One region of the Paenibacillus sp. YPG26 genome, then DNA from elsewhere that is predicted to be linked to it. Evidence: riboswitches for the same ligand, from Rfam matches in the RefSeq annotation. Region 1 holds a riboswitch; the other holds the start of a gene.
What was found. Region 1 has a riboswitch for cyclic di-GMP ahead of sda (sporulation histidine kinase inhibitor Sda). Riboswitches for the same ligand answer to the same signal wherever they lie in the genome.
Positions count from the first base shown of each region.

Region 2: it holds a riboswitch for cyclic di-GMP, as region 1 does, so the genes downstream of both, LDO05_RS17445 (ketoacyl-ACP synthase III) here and sda (sporulation histidine kinase inhibitor Sda) in region 1, are expected to answer to the same signal.

Region 1 covers NZ_CP084530.1:3,046,679-3,054,641, forward strand. Annotated here, with positions in the region: gene LDO05_RS14440 (glycosyltransferase family 4 protein) at 1-291, opposite strand, end outside; gene LDO05_RS14445 (YheC/YheD family endospore coat-associated protein) at 479-1,567, shown strand; gene LDO05_RS14450 (VOC family protein) at 1,683-2,354, opposite strand; cyclic di-GMP riboswitch class I at 2,485-2,565, shown strand; gene sda (sporulation histidine kinase inhibitor Sda) at 2,601-2,765, shown strand; gene asd (archaetidylserine decarboxylase) at 2,961-3,749, shown strand; gene LDO05_RS14465 (helix-turn-helix domain-containing protein) at 4,157-4,942, opposite strand; gene pdxR (MocR-like pyridoxine biosynthesis transcription factor PdxR) at 4,994-6,517, opposite strand; gene LDO05_RS14475 (pyridoxamine 5'-phosphate oxidase family protein) at 6,749-7,366, shown strand; gene LDO05_RS14480 (aminotransferase class I/II-fold pyridoxal phosphate-dependent enzyme) at 7,469-7,963, shown strand, end outside.
Region 2 covers NZ_CP084530.1:3,679,494-3,687,456, reverse strand. Annotated here, with positions in the region: gene LDO05_RS17470 (Na-translocating system protein MpsC family protein) at 1-553, shown strand, start outside; gene LDO05_RS17465 (hypothetical protein) at 752-1,282, shown strand; gene LDO05_RS17460 (cupin domain-containing protein) at 1,474-1,992, opposite strand; gene LDO05_RS17455 (DUF378 domain-containing protein) at 2,109-2,318, shown strand; gene LDO05_RS17450 (3-ketoacyl-ACP reductase) at 2,382-3,101, opposite strand; cyclic di-GMP riboswitch class I at 3,300-3,382, shown strand; gene LDO05_RS17445 (ketoacyl-ACP synthase III) at 3,485-4,477, shown strand; gene LDO05_RS17440 (hypothetical protein) at 4,519-4,875, shown strand; gene LDO05_RS17435 (hypothetical protein) at 5,002-5,166, opposite strand; gene LDO05_RS17430 (DUF1641 domain-containing protein) at 5,535-5,993, shown strand; gene LDO05_RS17425 (NAD(P)/FAD-dependent oxidoreductase) at 6,026-7,207, shown strand; gene LDO05_RS17420 (hypothetical protein) at 7,411-7,887, shown strand; gene LDO05_RS17415 (hypothetical protein) at 7,929-7,963, opposite strand, start outside.

The DNA of each region.
Region 1 (7,963 bases):
AGCCAGCGCAGGACGGTTATGCACATCGGCGGTATCCGGCATCCAGTTCCTTAGATGACGCAGAATGCCGGGCAGGTACGCAGCACCTCCTGGGATCCGATAACAGGGTACTGTCCCGAGCATGCCCTTGGCTGGCAGGTGGCCTCCCGATCTGCTGAACACCCGAATATCGAATTCGCCGGGTACAAGGGGCATCGTCTTCTCAATGACGCGTTCTACGGAGCTGCTCCGCCCTGATGGAATGACAAATACCCCCGGCGTAATGACGGCCACCTTTTGCTGAACTGACAACTTAAGTCCCTCCCTAATCCGGCTTTTACAATCTTAATATATTGGGGGAACCGGGGAGGTGTGACACCGTCCCAAAACAGGCGTCTGCCGCGGAACAGTCGTCCATTCCTTTTAATCATCTATACATAGACTGACATAAGACACTTGAACAACAGGGAATCACCGAAGATGAAGAGGAGGACCGGGCATGAGCTACAGATATGTGGGTATTCTGCTTAATGCTGCGATGTACCGCGGCGTGCCTAGGCGAAAAACCGGACAGGAATCACTCTCGAACTATGAAGAAGCGGCGGCAGAATTCGGCTTGATCCCTGTGTTTATCCATATCGGCGATATCCATATCCGTAAGGGGCGGACAGCTGCCTACATCTATCAAAACCATCAGTATGAGCAGGTGTCCATGCCCATACCTGATGTCATTCATAATCGCGCTATCTTTCAGAACAATGCCGCCCACCCGACAATCAGGGTTCTCATTTCGAGAGGTGTAGAGGTATTTAACGTGAACAATCGTTATGGCAAAGATGTCATACACCGCCTGCTGTCGGCCGACCCCTTCTTAAGAGACAGTCTGCCTGACACAGCGGTGTTCTCCTACCCAGCCCTTCGCCGTTTCATGGAGATCCATCACGATCTGATTCTAAAGCCATGCCGGGGGACGGTGGGAAGAGGAATAATACGGTTACGTCATGACAAGTCCGGTTGGAGAATCACTTATCCCTCATCGATGCGCAGGCCGGCCTGCATCCAGCACAAGCTTCGCAGAGGAGAGCTTCCCCCCTATGTGCAGCAGTATCTTCACCGGTTCCCATATCTGATTCAAGAACGGATTCCACTTGCAGAAAGCAAAGGCCGTTCCTTCGACTTCCGGGTGACGGTGCAGCGGGGAATGACCGGAGAGTGGGCAGTCACCGGCATGTTCGCCAAAAAATCCCCGCCCGGCATGTTCGTCTCCAATCTGGCGGGAGGAGGCAAGGCTTGCCCTGTACCCGAGCTCCTTGCCGAGGTTATGCCCTCTTCCCAGACCTCCGTAGTTATTGCTCAGGTGGAGCACTTGGCTCTAACTATAGCAAGTTACTTATCGATGAAACTTCCGCTCCTTGCAGACCTCGGGCTCGACATTGGAGTAACCCAAGATGGCCGAATCTATTTCATCGAGTGCAACGGACGTGATCAGCGGTACGGCTTCAAGAAGGCTGGCATGGGCGATATTTGGAAGGCAACGTACCGTGAACCTATGGCCTTCGCCTGGCACCTGCACAACCGCAGGGAGTGAATTGATTATCGATGCCAGTAATGCTAAGCAGCCAACAAAAGACGTGCATTCCCACATTGGGACTGCACGTCTATTTATCTTTTATACATATGTCTTGACCATTACTTCATATTAATCAGGACCTAATTACATAGCCATCGGCCACTATGAACTCCCTGCTTGTGCTGCCTTCAGAGATATCTACCGTAATAGGGAACAACTTTGCAGCTTTATCGGAAGGGAACCAGATTCTCCCCACTGCGGCAAGAATGAGCAGCCCTTCCTCATCGCCCAATGGAGAGAATGTCGGTCCCGCTGACTTATAGGACTGGAGAGCATACTCACCTCTCAGTGTGTCGGACAATGCTATTACATCCCGGGCGGGCAGACCTATTTCACTTATGTTTTTAACATCTGCAGCCGTAAAAGGGCCCGTATCCTCATCCTTCAAATCATGCCGTGCGATGAATTCCAGAATATTTCCCACAGCATCACAGAAGTAGATTGAATCGGAATGCCAAGTCTCGTGATACTGAATATCCTGCCCGTTAACCGAATACACAGCTATCCCTTTGTGCTGCAGCCAGCTCAGCGCCTGCTCACATTTCCGCTCAGGAATGTTGAACGCAAAATGGTAGTACGGAGACTCATCCAGATGGGAACGCGTAAAGGTAAGTACCGACTCACCGGCCTTGAGCGAGATGACCTCCTCCGTTTCGGTTAGAATCGGCTGTTCCAGCAATCCATGATAAAACGATTTGACGGCTTCGATCGAGTCCGTCAGCAGCTCCACCTCTCTAATTCGCATAACTCTACCTCCGATTTCACTATTTTTTAATGTGCCATCCTGTGGATTAGACAAAATTTAGTAATCTTATCATAGTTCCTAATTCTCAATATTTTGCTGTCAAAATCCGATAAACTAATAAAAAGATGTCTGTTCGAAAACGCAAACTTACCGAGAGGTAAGGACGCAAAGCCACAGGCCAGAATAAAGCAATGGCGGCTGGGTTGCCGAAAACAGCAATTACCTTACCAAGGGGAGATTTGCTGTATGATCAATGAAATGGGTCTATCACAAATGAGCTACGAAACCTTAATTACAGCATACCAAAATGCAGTTAGGCTTGAGCTGAATCAGGAGTTCCTGCAGCTGCTTAAAGACGAGATTGAACGAAGACAAACCCTGGAAGAAAGCGATCCATTCCCATCACTTTAATTGCAATTGGCACCTTCAAGCGGGATTATTTTGAGACAAAGCCAGACCGTATGAACATAATGCTATCATCCATATACACTATTTTCCATATGTGGTTCAAGCAATTGTGGATCAAAATAAGGGGTAATGGTTGATTTCATGCGGGTTCTATGTCAATATAAGCTTTGTCTTATCTGTTTGTAAGGAGGTTGCCCCATGGCAAAAAAAGTGATGAGGCTGATGACCGAGCTTTCCTCCCGGAAATGGATCTCTCAAATTATGGGTCACTTTTCCCATTCCGGATTCAGCCGTCACATCATTCGCACTTTTGCAAGAACTTATAATATTCCGCTGCACGAAGCGGAGAAAGATATTAGCGAATACCGCTCCCTGAATGAATTCTTCTCCCGCCGTCTGAAGGCGGGCATGCGTCCGATCCCTGATGTTCCAGATGCCCTGATCAGCCCCGTTGATGGACTGATTACCGGCATGGGACCTGTCAATGCAGGCTTAATCCCGGGGGTCAAGGGACAAGATTATTCTCTGGCGGAGCTTCTGGGCCATTCTCCACATATGGAGACCTATAAGAATGGGTACTTCTTCGTGCTCTATCTGAGCCCGACCAACTACCACCGCATTCATGCTCCGGTTACAGGCCAGAAGGTCGAGAGCGAGCATCTGAAAGGCCGGGTATTTCCGGTCAATGATTTTGGTCTGACTCATATGAAAGGCGTGCTTAGCCGGAACGAAAGGCTGATCACCTACATCTCCCATGAACGGGGTGAGGTCGCCGTCGTTAAGGTTGGAGCCATGAATGTCAGCAGCATCAAATATACAGATGAGACCGCGAGCTCCTGGAACCGCGGCGATGACATGGCTTATTTCGAATTTGGCTCCACGGTTGTCCTGTTGACCGAGAACGGAACCTTCGAACCTCTGCCAGACCTGGCCATCGGCACACCTGTGAAGCTGGGTACTCTGCTCGGGAGATTCTACCGGGATTAAATGTGATATCGAAAGGCATCAAGCAGCCTCGGGAGAGACGGCTTGATGCCTTTTTGGATTTCCTGGAATATGCAAGCCTTCATGAAGTAAGCCGGACCCGTTGAAGAATCTGCCCATAAAAAGAAGCTGCCGGATCCCCAGCAGCCTCTTGACAGCACGTCTGTGCCGAATATGTGATTGACTTGACATAACTTAAGTATTAGAACCAGAATTCTTCACGTTCAGCAGCTGGCCGAACCCGGCGCATACGATTCCGAAAAATGCTGCAACCTTGAGAAAAGCTCCCTCTGCTGCGCATCCGCCGTCTTCTGCTCATAAGTGACACCTCCTCCCTTACTTACTTAAATTTAACATAAATAACCATTACCCCGCTACTCTTCTCTTGAAACATCATCTCAAAAAAATATTTAGCGGATCTCCGAGGGACTCTTGCCTGTATATTGCTTGAATTGGCGGCTGAAGAAGAAAATATCCCGATAACCAAGGGCATCCGCCACCTCCGTCACGTTCATACCCGCATGCAGCAGAAGATGCTGGGCACGGTCAATTCTGCACTTGATAATATAGGATTGAACGGAGGCCCCGGTCAGCTCCTTGAATTTGATCGAGAAGTATCTGGCCGAGAGACCTGCTCTGGCAGCGAGATCTTCAACCCGGTGAGGGAGACCTGGATGCTGCAGCACATAGTTGGCTACCTCGTGAATGACCTCGGTCAGCTGATTGCTAACCTTCCTCTCTACAGGGCCTTCCCGCTCCTGCCGAAGCAGATAGATCATTAGCTGTTTCAGAATGAGACGGGCTTCTTCCTCAGCCGCATAAGCTTTAATGAGGAAGAGCCGCACATAACGGGACAGCATATATTCGAAATCGAGTGTATCCTCAATCACCCGGTAAGCTCCCGGCACCTCGGATACAGGCTCGTCAATATCAAAGTGAATGTAGGTCAGCACAAGCGGCTTTTGCGGATTATGCGTTGCACTCGTATAGTCGCCCGGGCGGAACAGGAAGCAGCTTCCCCGGCTGACCGGAATCGAACGGCCGTTCAGAACTACGGTTCCTTCGCCGCTCCATACGTAGAACAAATCGTAATTCTCAAGCGGTTTCTCCCGCTTCTGCCATTTCCATCCGGGTTCACAGACGATCTTGGCAAAGGCAGGCTTCAGCACAAATGAAGACGTAGAAGCGTGAAGCATGACACTCCTCCTATGAATAATGACATTCTCTTGCTTGCGGCTCTGTTTATATTAAGTATACCTCGTATTCAGCTTTTCTTGTACAAGCCTCCAGGATTTCGTAAGCCGCTGAATTCCCTCGGCAAGCTCATGAATATCCAAATGCGCAAAGGAGAAGCAGGCCGCGGGCAGAGACGGAATCAGCCCATAAGCACGGGCATCCCTGAAATCAACGCCGTTCCCGGCGGACAGCTCGCACAGCTGCTGGAATTCCGCTTCAGAGCGATGCCACAGCGCATAGATATGAAGCCCGGCATCCGCGGGCAGCACGCGGAACAGCTTCTGCATCTCGCCTGCTGACAAGAGGCTGCAGAGCGCATCATGCCTGGCGTGGTAGATTCTCCGCATCCGGCGAAGGTGCCGGTCATACTCGCCCCGGATCATGAACCGGGCGAGCGCCCGCTGCTCCAGCGCTGCCGGCGGGGTTGGCTCATACAGCGCCTTGGCGCAGCGCATCGGTGTAATCAGCCCCGGCGGCAGCACCGCATAGCCGATGCGCAGTGAAGCGAACATCGTCTTCGTGAACGTGCCGATGTAGACGACGCGCTCGTCCTTGTCGAGCGCCTTGAGCGGCTCAAGCGGCCGCCCGCCCCAGCGGAACTCGCTGTCATAATCATCTTCGATGATGACCGCATCCTTCCGGCGGGCCCAGGCCAGCAGCTCCTGCCGCCGCGGCGAAGACAACACGGCGCCGGTCGGGAACTGCCTGCCCGGCGTAACAAAGAGCAGCCGCGCCTGCCAGTCCTGCGGCACAATCCCGCTGCCGTCAATGGCAGCGGGCAGCGGCCTGCCGCCGCAGGCGCGAACGGCCTTGACGATCCCGTGATAACCGGGATCTTCCACCACGGCCGGCTCTCCTTTCCCCAGCAGCAGCTGGGTCAGGAGAGCAATGGCCTGCATGGAGCCGCTGAAGAGGCATATTTGCGCAGGCTCCGCAGTGATGCCGCGGCTCCTGCGCAAATGGGCAGCTATCGCGGCCCGCAGACCTTCATCCCCGAACGGATCTTCGGGGATGAGCGCCGCCTCGCTTGCCACAGCTTCCTTGCCCGCATAGGCAAGCGCGCTTCTCCACTCGGCATGCGGAAAGTGCCGCATATCCCCTCCGCCTTCCGCGAAGGAGATGCGGCCCCTGTCTATGTCCGTGCGAGCCGCTGACTTAATTCTATTTCCCTCCCGCAATCCAGCATGATGATCCCGGCTAACGAGCTGCCAATCCAGCATTCGCCTGCCCCACGGAGACAACGGGAGCTCAGCCTGAGCAGGTGTTCTCTCCGTTACCCCGGTAAGCAGTGGGGCCACATAGGTCCCCTTCCCTACCTCTGGCAGTACATATCCTTCTGCAAGCAGCATATCGTAGGCCTGGGCTACACTGCCTCTGGATATTCCATACAGCTGCGCAAGTTCACGGCTTGAAGGCAATCTTGTCCCGCCAGGCAGCGTCCCCTCATGAATAGCTGACCGAAGCGCGTGATACAGCGCCAGATATTTATAGCGGTACTGCCGCAGGCAGGCTTCCCAGGGGAGTATCAAATCCACGCTCATCCACCTCTCTCTGGATCTGCAAATCCAATCCATTTCACACTATCCCCAATGAATAATTCCTTTTCTTAAGCTCAGCTTATACAGATTGAACTCATTTTTCATTAATCAATGGACCAATAATTTTACTGTAAATTGGTTCTTTTTATATGTCAATTTCAGTTTTATGCTGAGAGTAACAAACAGCAGACGGCGTCAGCCACTCTATTCACTTAAGGGGGATATCAGATGAGAAGGAAAGAATTCACAGTAACCGAGGAGCAGGAAATTGAGCAGTTTCTGTTCTCGCAGAGCTTCGGGTTTCTCGGGACCACGGACCAGGACGGGTGGAGCCGGGTTACCCCGCTAAACTTTGCTTACGGACAAGGGGTGTTTTATTTCCACGGCAGTCTGGCCGGCGAGAAGATGAAGCATCTTACAGCCGATAACCGGGTAAGCTTCACTGTGGCCGAGGAATATGCGCGAATTCCCTCTTATTACACCGATCCGGTCAAGGCTTGTCCGGCAACGGCTTTTTTCAAGAGTGTGATGGTGAAGGGCAGAGCGGAGAGGATTACGGATCTTACCGAGAAGGCTGAGGCTTTGACGTTATTTATGAAGAAGCTCCAGCCCGAGGGAGGATATGCCCAGATTGATGCGGCGGATCCCGCTTATGCCGGTGAGCTGAAGGCGGTATCTGTGGTGCGGATTATTCCTGAGCAGATTACAGCCAAATTCAAATTCGGACAAAATATGAACGAGGAGAAGCGAAGCCAGATCACTCAAGGACTCCTGGAACGCAATCAGGGCAAAGATAGGGAGACGGTACACTTGATGACACAATTTTGTCCTTTTCATAAGGAATAAGTGCCTTTTTTGTCCGTGACGGTTCCGTGGGTAGAATGTTATAATGTTAGGCAGTAAAAACCGGAACTATGGAATCCACACAGACTGGAAGGATGAAACGCGATGAACCCACTTGCCGAACAGTTAAACGAGAATATCAAAGCTGGTAATGCCAATGTGTATGAGGTGCTCTCGACACTTGGAAGAGAAATCTACTTCCCTAAGGAAGGCATCTTGAGCCAATCTGCTGAAGCCACAGCGAATGCCAAGAAGTACAATGCGACGATCGGGATTGCAACCGAGAACGGCGGACCCATGCACCTTGCCGTATTTCAGGAATCGCTGTCTGAATTTGATCCCAAGGATCTGTATCCTTATGCTCCTCCGGCTGGCAAGCCCGAGCTTCGCAAGGTATGGCGCAGCAAGATGCTGCAGGAGAACCCTTCTCTGGAAGGCAAGAGCTTCGGCAATCCTGTCGTGACGAACGCGCTCACCCACGGACTCAGCATAGTGGCGGATCTCTTTGTGGGTGAAGGAGACGCGGTGATCTACCCGGATAAGAACTGGGAGAACTACGAGCTGACCTTCGGAATCCGCCGTCACGGTCATATCGTGAAC
Region 2 (7,963 bases), 630 kb from region 1:
TTCCGAACGTGTACTGCTTGAACAGAATCAAGAATCTATTATCCGTCAAATAAGAGACCAGATCATGCAGCGGGTTATACCTGAGATTACAGGTTATCTTAAGCTTGTGCTCGGTATGGAGCCTGAGAAGCTGTATTATGATTGGGAGTTTGACAGCAAGAGCGGGATGCTGATCGCGAGCTTTCCTGAACCCATAGGCCTGAATGAACCGCAGCCCAAGACATACCCCGGCAAGCTGGAGCTCGAACGTGAAATCGTCACGATTAGCGGACGCGTGCAGAAGGAGCCGCTTGAGATTTCTTCCTACGAGATTAATCCACGGACACTGCTGGTTCTCCGTCAGGGTGTTCTCGGCGAGATGGAGAAGGAATTGATCCGGCTTGAGCACGGGGAGATTCTGAGGGATGTGAAAAGAAGGCTTGAGAAGGGTTACATAACACGCAGCAGCCAGATCAGCAGTTCCTTGGGCCGCACCATCGCAGAGTGCTTCATGGACTGGGATGAGAAGCTGGACCAGAGCATTACCGTAGTAGTTACAAATCCGCCTAGATAGGCGGATTTTTTTGTTAGGCTTTTTAGCCGGGGGCTATGTATTCTGTTTATTTATGACAAATCAGGCGTATCTCTGTAACGATATTGTGATCTATTTCCGGAATCGCACATATATAATTAAAGATAAGACAGAACAGCGTTTGAAGAGCGCTGAAATGGTTATTGAATGGTATACCAATTATGAAACAGGCAGGGATGCATGGTGAAGAGAAGAGCAGCATTAATACTAACTTTATTCAGTCTAGCCGTATTTACCGTATTTAGTACGTCAGGTGCAGCAACAGCGGCAGGAACAACGACTAAAAACGCAGTCAAGACGCAGACGAGGACCGTATACATTAAGCAAATGAAGAGTGTGGATGGCAAGTTGCGCATTACCGTGGACCCGATCGGCTGGTATATGGGGAAGGATGCGGATGTGAAGTTCAAGGAGCGCGAGCCCGAGGCTTACAAGGAGATTGGGGGAGCTCTGGACGGTTATTACATTACGAATGACAGCAATCGCACGGTTAACTACCAGGTCGCGGCTGGCGCGAAGGTCATGATGCAGATCTACGACCGTACTGGCAAGCTTGAGGACATGGATATCAAGTGGAATGAGCATGTATCGCTTAAGAAATTCCAGTCTATCTTCCGCAATACCAAGCTGTTAGACGTGCAGGCATTTCCTTATCATATTACGATTAAGAACGGCCAGGTAACCAAGATCGTACAGCAATATGTGCCATAAAAAATGAAGAGGCAGGGCCGCTCCGCAAGGGGCGGCCCTGTCTTATGCGTTATGAGTTCGGTTCACGCTCGAACGGCTCCGGGAAGAGCATTGTCCTTATCGCTTATCCTGTTCGGATATGGTCCTACTCAATGTGCTACATCCTTCGGCAACCCGCTTGTCCCGGTCAAATACTCACCAGGTATAATCCGCTAACCGCGCAAGGTTCCTCTCCTCCATAGCGTATGTACAGGCCCGGCCTTCCCATTGACGGGGTCGGTGTCGGGGATCGGTACCTCCGGAATCTCGGCGAGAGCCTTCTGCCGGTCCTCTGCTGTTCCCCGGCGGGTGTTATACTCCATTCCGCCTGGATAAGCGCCCACAATCTGAAAGTCCGGGCTTGCGGAGAGCTTCTTATGCCCGGTTCCGGCTGGAAGCAGAGCGACATCCCCGGTATTTAACCGGATCTGCTGCCCTTGTTCGCCACCGAGCTGAAGCAGGACGGTACCGCGGATCACCCCAAGCACCTCGTGGCAGTTGCTGTGATAGTGGTGGTAACTGAACACGCCATTCGTCCAGCTGTTCAGCCAGCCATGCGAATTGAAGATGGCCTCGGTCTTATGAGGATGATGCTTGAACACCTCGGGATACACGAGGACGGGCAGATCCGGGTTGTTAGGAATAATGCCGTCATCACCAAGCAGATAGGGGACGGCTGTGGGCGTGGTCATTAACTTAACTCCCTTCCTAAATAGATTGTAGAGCAGGTTTAATAATTTTCCAGTAGGGTAAAGATATTACATGAAGATACTTGCTTTGCAAATCGGACAGGATGGAGGTCAAGAATATGAAAACATTAGATACGGTTGCCCTGGTGCTGCTAATCGTTGGCGGACTTAACTGGCTGCTTGTCGGCTTGTTCAAATACGATCTGGTCGCCGCAATCTTTGGCGGAGCGGACAGCGGCTTGTCCAGGCTGGTATACGTGATTGTCGGCCTGTGCGCGCTGTACAGTCTTAAATTTCTCGCGGGTGTGAACAACCGTGAGAGAGCTTAACAGCTCATCATAGGATACAGTAAATGAGAAAAAGAGCCGCTAATCTGCGGCTCTTTTTCTCATTTACTGCGGATTCGTCGTCCAGATGCCAGCGGTCTTCAGGAACACCCGTGCAGGAAGCTTCAGCGCGGCCAGAACAAGCTCGGCCACATCCTCAGGCTGCATCATCCGGTCCTCATCACCGATCTTGAGTCCGGCATTTGTGGCAAGGTCCGTATTGACCGTGCTCGGCGTCAGAGCCGTAACGCGGATGTTATGCTTGCGGACTTCCTGTGCCAGTGACTCGGTCATGCCCATGAGGGCGAATTTGGAGGCGCAGTAGGCCGATCCTGTTGCGAAGCCGCGCTCACCAGCTGTAGAGGCTACATTAATGATGTCACCCTTGTTCTGGGCGACCAGATCAGGCAGGACGGCACGGGTGACGTTGTAAGTCCCCATTACGTTCACATCAAGAATTCTCTTCCATTCCTCGGGATCCATCTCAAGCAGGGTTCCGAATTTGGCGATCCCCGCATTGTTGATCAGGATATCCACGGAGCCAAGCTCCTGCTTGATCTTGGCTGCGGAAGCTTCGGCTTCGGCGGGATTGGATATATCCGCAGGGGCAATGCTCACTTTGATTCCATATTCCTTCTGCAGCTCCCCTGCAAGATCTGTCAGGTCCGATTCGGTTCTCGCGATCAATCCGAGATTCACACCCTCTTTGGCCAAGGCTATGGCTACAGCACGCCCTATTCCTTTTCCGGCACCTGTTATCAGGGCATTCTTATGGCTTAGTTCCACCTTGAATCACTCCAGTCCATTCATAGTTCACACATCTATAATAATACCCCGAAAGAGGGGGCTTTTACACTTTTACGGCAGGCCAGGAGATTAGTAGAATGTAATAGGAAAAAATTTACGGAAAATACGAGGATTTTATTTACATAGCAGGAAAATAGAACTATAATAGAATAGCAAAACAGGTCTAATAGCTCTCTAACTTGAAAAAGGCAAACTTGCTGAAAAGCAAGGACGCAAAGCCAAGGGTCTAAGGCATAATGCTAAGACAGCCGGTTACCAGCGGGGGATGAATACTAGGGTGATTACCTCAGGTCTGCTCTCAGGAGTAGGCCTTTTGTCTGGCTTCAATAAGGAGAGACCTACTATACAAGGAGGTCCATTACGTGCAACAGATTCACATCAAAGGAATTGCAACCTACCATCCATCAACAGCCTATGACAACGCTTATTTCGTAGAGCATTTCAACAAGCTGGGCCTGGAATCGGAAGGTCTTATGAATCATCTTGGGAGAAAGACCAGATACCTGGTGAGCACCGAGAATGAGAATTCACTAACTATGGGCGTACAGGCGGCGAAGAAGCTCCTTGCTGAATCCAAGGTAGCGGCGGAAGAATTGGATATGGTGGTGTTCGTCTCCGACACACCGGAATATACCTATCCGAGCAATGCCTTGCTGATTCACAGAGAGATTGGAGCGGTTAACGCACATATCGTCTATGACCTGAATACGAACTGTATCGGCATGCTTACCGCGATGGATCAGGTGCGGCAGTACCTTTCGGGGAACCGCTTCATCAAGCGTGCGCTAATTGTAGGCAGTGTACATGTCAGCAATATTGCCCGTAAGGATGATACCATCGTCTATCCGAATTTCTCTGACGGCGCAGCCGCTGTCATTCTGGAGAAGCAGGAGCTTCCCGGAGGCTTTCTGGATGCGAACTACAAGACGGACTCCAAGCTTGGAGATACCGTGACTTTTCCGGCTGTAGGCTTGTCTAAGATGTTCAGCGAAGGCGTTCAGGAATCGGATAAGAGACTCCGCTTCATTCCACATGATGTGAGCTACTTCTCGGATGAATGGAGAGAGATCATCACGATTATGCTTGGTCGCAACGGAATTCTGGCAGCCGATGTGGATCACTGGTTGTTCTCGCAGTTCTCCCGTCCCGAGATTGAGGAGACTTTGGAGAAGATGCATGTTGGACTGGACAAGTATACTTTTGTCGGCGAGAAGTATGGTTACACCGGAGTCACAAGCCCGATCTTTGCACTTGAAGAGGCGCTTGAATCCGGCAAGATCTCCCCTGGCGATAAAGTTGTCTTTTGCTCGGTAGGAATCGGATACACCATGTCCGCACTTTTATATCAATTCTAATCATCTAGACTATATCTTACTTATAAAGGAGTAATATCATCATGTTCAAATTTGAGAAGAAGCAAGCTGAGAAGTCGCTGGTAATTACTGTTGGCGGGTTCATGAAGCCTGACGAGGCGGAAGCCTTTCTGAAGGAATACGAGGAGAATGTGAATTCCATTGAACCGTCCACATACAAGCTGATCATTGATTCTACAGATCTGTCTGTATCCAAGCAGGACATGCTGCCTGTGCTCGAAGGCTGCTTCAAGCTGTACATGTCGAACGGGTTCAAGCATATTCTGATGATCAATCCATCGTCCCTGATTGCCAAGAATCAGATGCAGAAGCTAGCCCAGTCGATCTCTTATACCGGAATATTTATGGATACGCTTGAAGAGGCGTACGCTTATAACTAATCGGCCATGCGGCCCTTATCTTAAGAAGAGAGGGCCGTTTATTTTTTGCCTGAATGAGTGGATTGGGGCGCATACCCCTGCTGAGTTGAGGGAAACATAAAGTACCGGCAAATCTACAGGCGCAAATTATTTTCGTGGACGTTTCCTGGTGAGCTTGGAGGCTCCTGTAACTACAAAGTAAATGCCCATCACAGTGAACAGGGACGCAACCAGGCGGTATTCATACAGGAACGGGACAAGCGTGAACAGCACGATGGCCAAAAGAAGGCGGAATACAGCCTCTTGTTTCATAATATTCTGATGCCTCCTTTTATTAATTTTTCCGCATATAGCATGCGCATCATGAGCAAATTGTAGCATGTCTACGCCAAATTTCACTGCAATATTTAAAATATCGTGAAATTTCTTTTTCAGTTCTTTGACAAGTGGTGTAATATAAGAGTATAGAGTTCCGTTTCGGCCTGTTCAACTTCTCGGAGACGTTAAGAAACAGTCCCTTTCCTATTGCCGGATCACTCCACTGATTCCGGGGATAGTAAGGTCTATCGCAGGTATTACGTAAATAACGGACTACTATACAGAGTGAACCTAAGACAGGCATCCACTTTCTTGTTCCAAAATTCACGCTGTATAATTCAACGTAAAGGAGGAAGTTCCAAATGTCACAAACTTCTAATCAACAAGAGACATCTGCTGCCGGGGAGGCAGTGGCTTCTCAAGCGGTGTCCCCTGAAGCTGGGAGAGAATTGCTGGATCAGCTGATGAAGCCGGAGGTACAGCAATCCCTATTGGTGCTGGTAGACCAGCTGCCGAAGCTTACTGAAATGATGGGCGCTCTGACTACCGCCTATGACTTCGCACAAAGCATTGCCAAGGATCCGGTCTTCGTTAACGACTTGAAACACGGGTTCTCTGAATTCGCTACTCCGGTAGTGGGTAAGGTCAAAGGAATTGCCGCAACGGCAATCGAAGCCAACGAACGCGCGCAAGCCGACACCTCAACGATCGGTGTATTTGGCCTGCTCAAAATCCTTAAAGACCCTAATGTGCAAAAATCGCTTCGTTTCACCCAGGCTTTCCTGGACACATTGAACGATCGCCAAAAAGCACAGCGTTAATCTAAACAAACATTTTAGAATGGAGGATGGATATGTCGAAGCAAATTTTGATTTTGGGCGGCGGCTACGGCGGATTGCTAAGCGCATTGACTGCACGCAAGTATCTTGATGCGAATGAAGCGAACATTACTGTCGTTAACCGTTATCCGACCCACCAGATTATTACTGAACTTCACCGCCTTGCTGCAGGCAATCTTCATGAGAAAGCAGTAGCACTTCCGCTGGAGAAGCTGCTCAAAGGCAAGAACGTGAATTTGGTGATTGATACCGTTCAGACGATTAAGCCGGATGACAAGCAGGTCGTTCTTGGCAACGGAAATACCCTCAGATACGATGCGCTTGTCATCGCACTGGGCAGTGAGACTGCATTCTTCGGAATCCCTGGACTTCAGGAGTACAGCTTCACCTTGAAATCCGTAGATGATGCGAACCGGGTTCGCGCTCATGTGGAAGAAAGACTTAACGCATATAAGCAATCCAAGAACAAAGCGGATGCTACGTTCGTGATTGGCGGCGGCGGCTTGACAGGTGTTGAGCTTGTTGGTGAATTCGCGGATGAGCTTCCTGAGATCTGCCGTCAAAAAGGTATTGATTTCAACGAAGTGTCCTTGTACTGTGTTGAAGCCGGACCTTCCATTCTGGCAGGATTCCCGCCAGAGCTTGTGGAACGTGCGACAACCAGTCTTGAGAAGCGCGGTGTTCAGTTCGTAACTGGAGTGCCAATTACAGAAATGAAGCCGACCTCTGTAATTCTGAAAGATGGACGTTCCATCGAGACTTCCACGTTGGTATGGACAGGCGGCGTTCAAGGGAACTCCGTTGTGGCTAACTGCGGCATCGAGGTTAACCGCGGCCGTGCATCCGTAACGGAATCTCTTCAATCAACTTCCCACAAAGATGTATTCATCGCCGGGGACAGCGCGGTTGTGATTCCAAGTGAAGGTGCGCGTCCTTACCCGCCGACAGCTCAGCTGGCATGGCAAATGGGCGAGACGATCGGCTACAATCTGTCTGCTATGATCAAAGGTGCTCCATTCGAAGTATTCAATCCGGTATTCTCAGGTACGCTTGGAAGCCTTGGACGCAAAGACGGAATTGCTATGCTGGGTGCTAACCAGACCCGCCTGAAGGGAACTCCGGCTTCCTTGATGAAGGAAGCAAGTAACATTCGTTACTTGTCCCACATCCACGGCCTTTTCGCTCTGGCTTACTAATTCATAGTTCCAACTCTTCAAGAAGGAGAGCACGCCTGCGTGTTCTTCTTTTTTTTTGTCAACAGGTGAAGCAGTATGATTTTTCCAACACAAACAGGCTTTGTTTAGGCTTTACTTAGTGGTACATTAATGAGTAATAATTAAGTGGAATAAATATAGATGAGGTGTATGGAGCTCGTTCAATCCATTCAGGAGGTATAAGGATGTATTCTAACAAACAGGAAGACAATTTACATATAATGACCTACACGTTGAATAGCGGGGTTAAAGGAACGGTTCCTCTCTCCGCAGCCCAGATTGGGGAGTGGCTGGACAGTTATAAGAGCAGCACCAAGTTTGTAACCGAGATTGGCAAAGAGTTCTTCGGGCTGAATCCTGAACTGGTGGCGGATTTCAAAGTGCAGAACGTCTTCTCCAGCTACCGCGAAGTGGTCCTTCCCAAGCAGCAGGAAGTAGTCTACAACAGACTTTCAGAGGAGTTCAAGAAGAATTCCGTATGGATTCATATTGATTGTAAATGCGGCACCACCTATACAACGGAATCTCCTTACTACCGGACTAAATGGTACTGTACCAAGTGTAAGGAGATTGTATTCCTGGATAAGAAGAAGCCGCCGGTGAAGACGAACAAAGGCGATGCCCACTACATGACGAACAAGTACCTGGTCGAGAGGGATTAAGAAGGAGCCTCCCACAGTCCTGCGAGAAGCTCACGCTTACTTTATTTCTTATTCTTGGGCAGCTTCCCGATCTCTT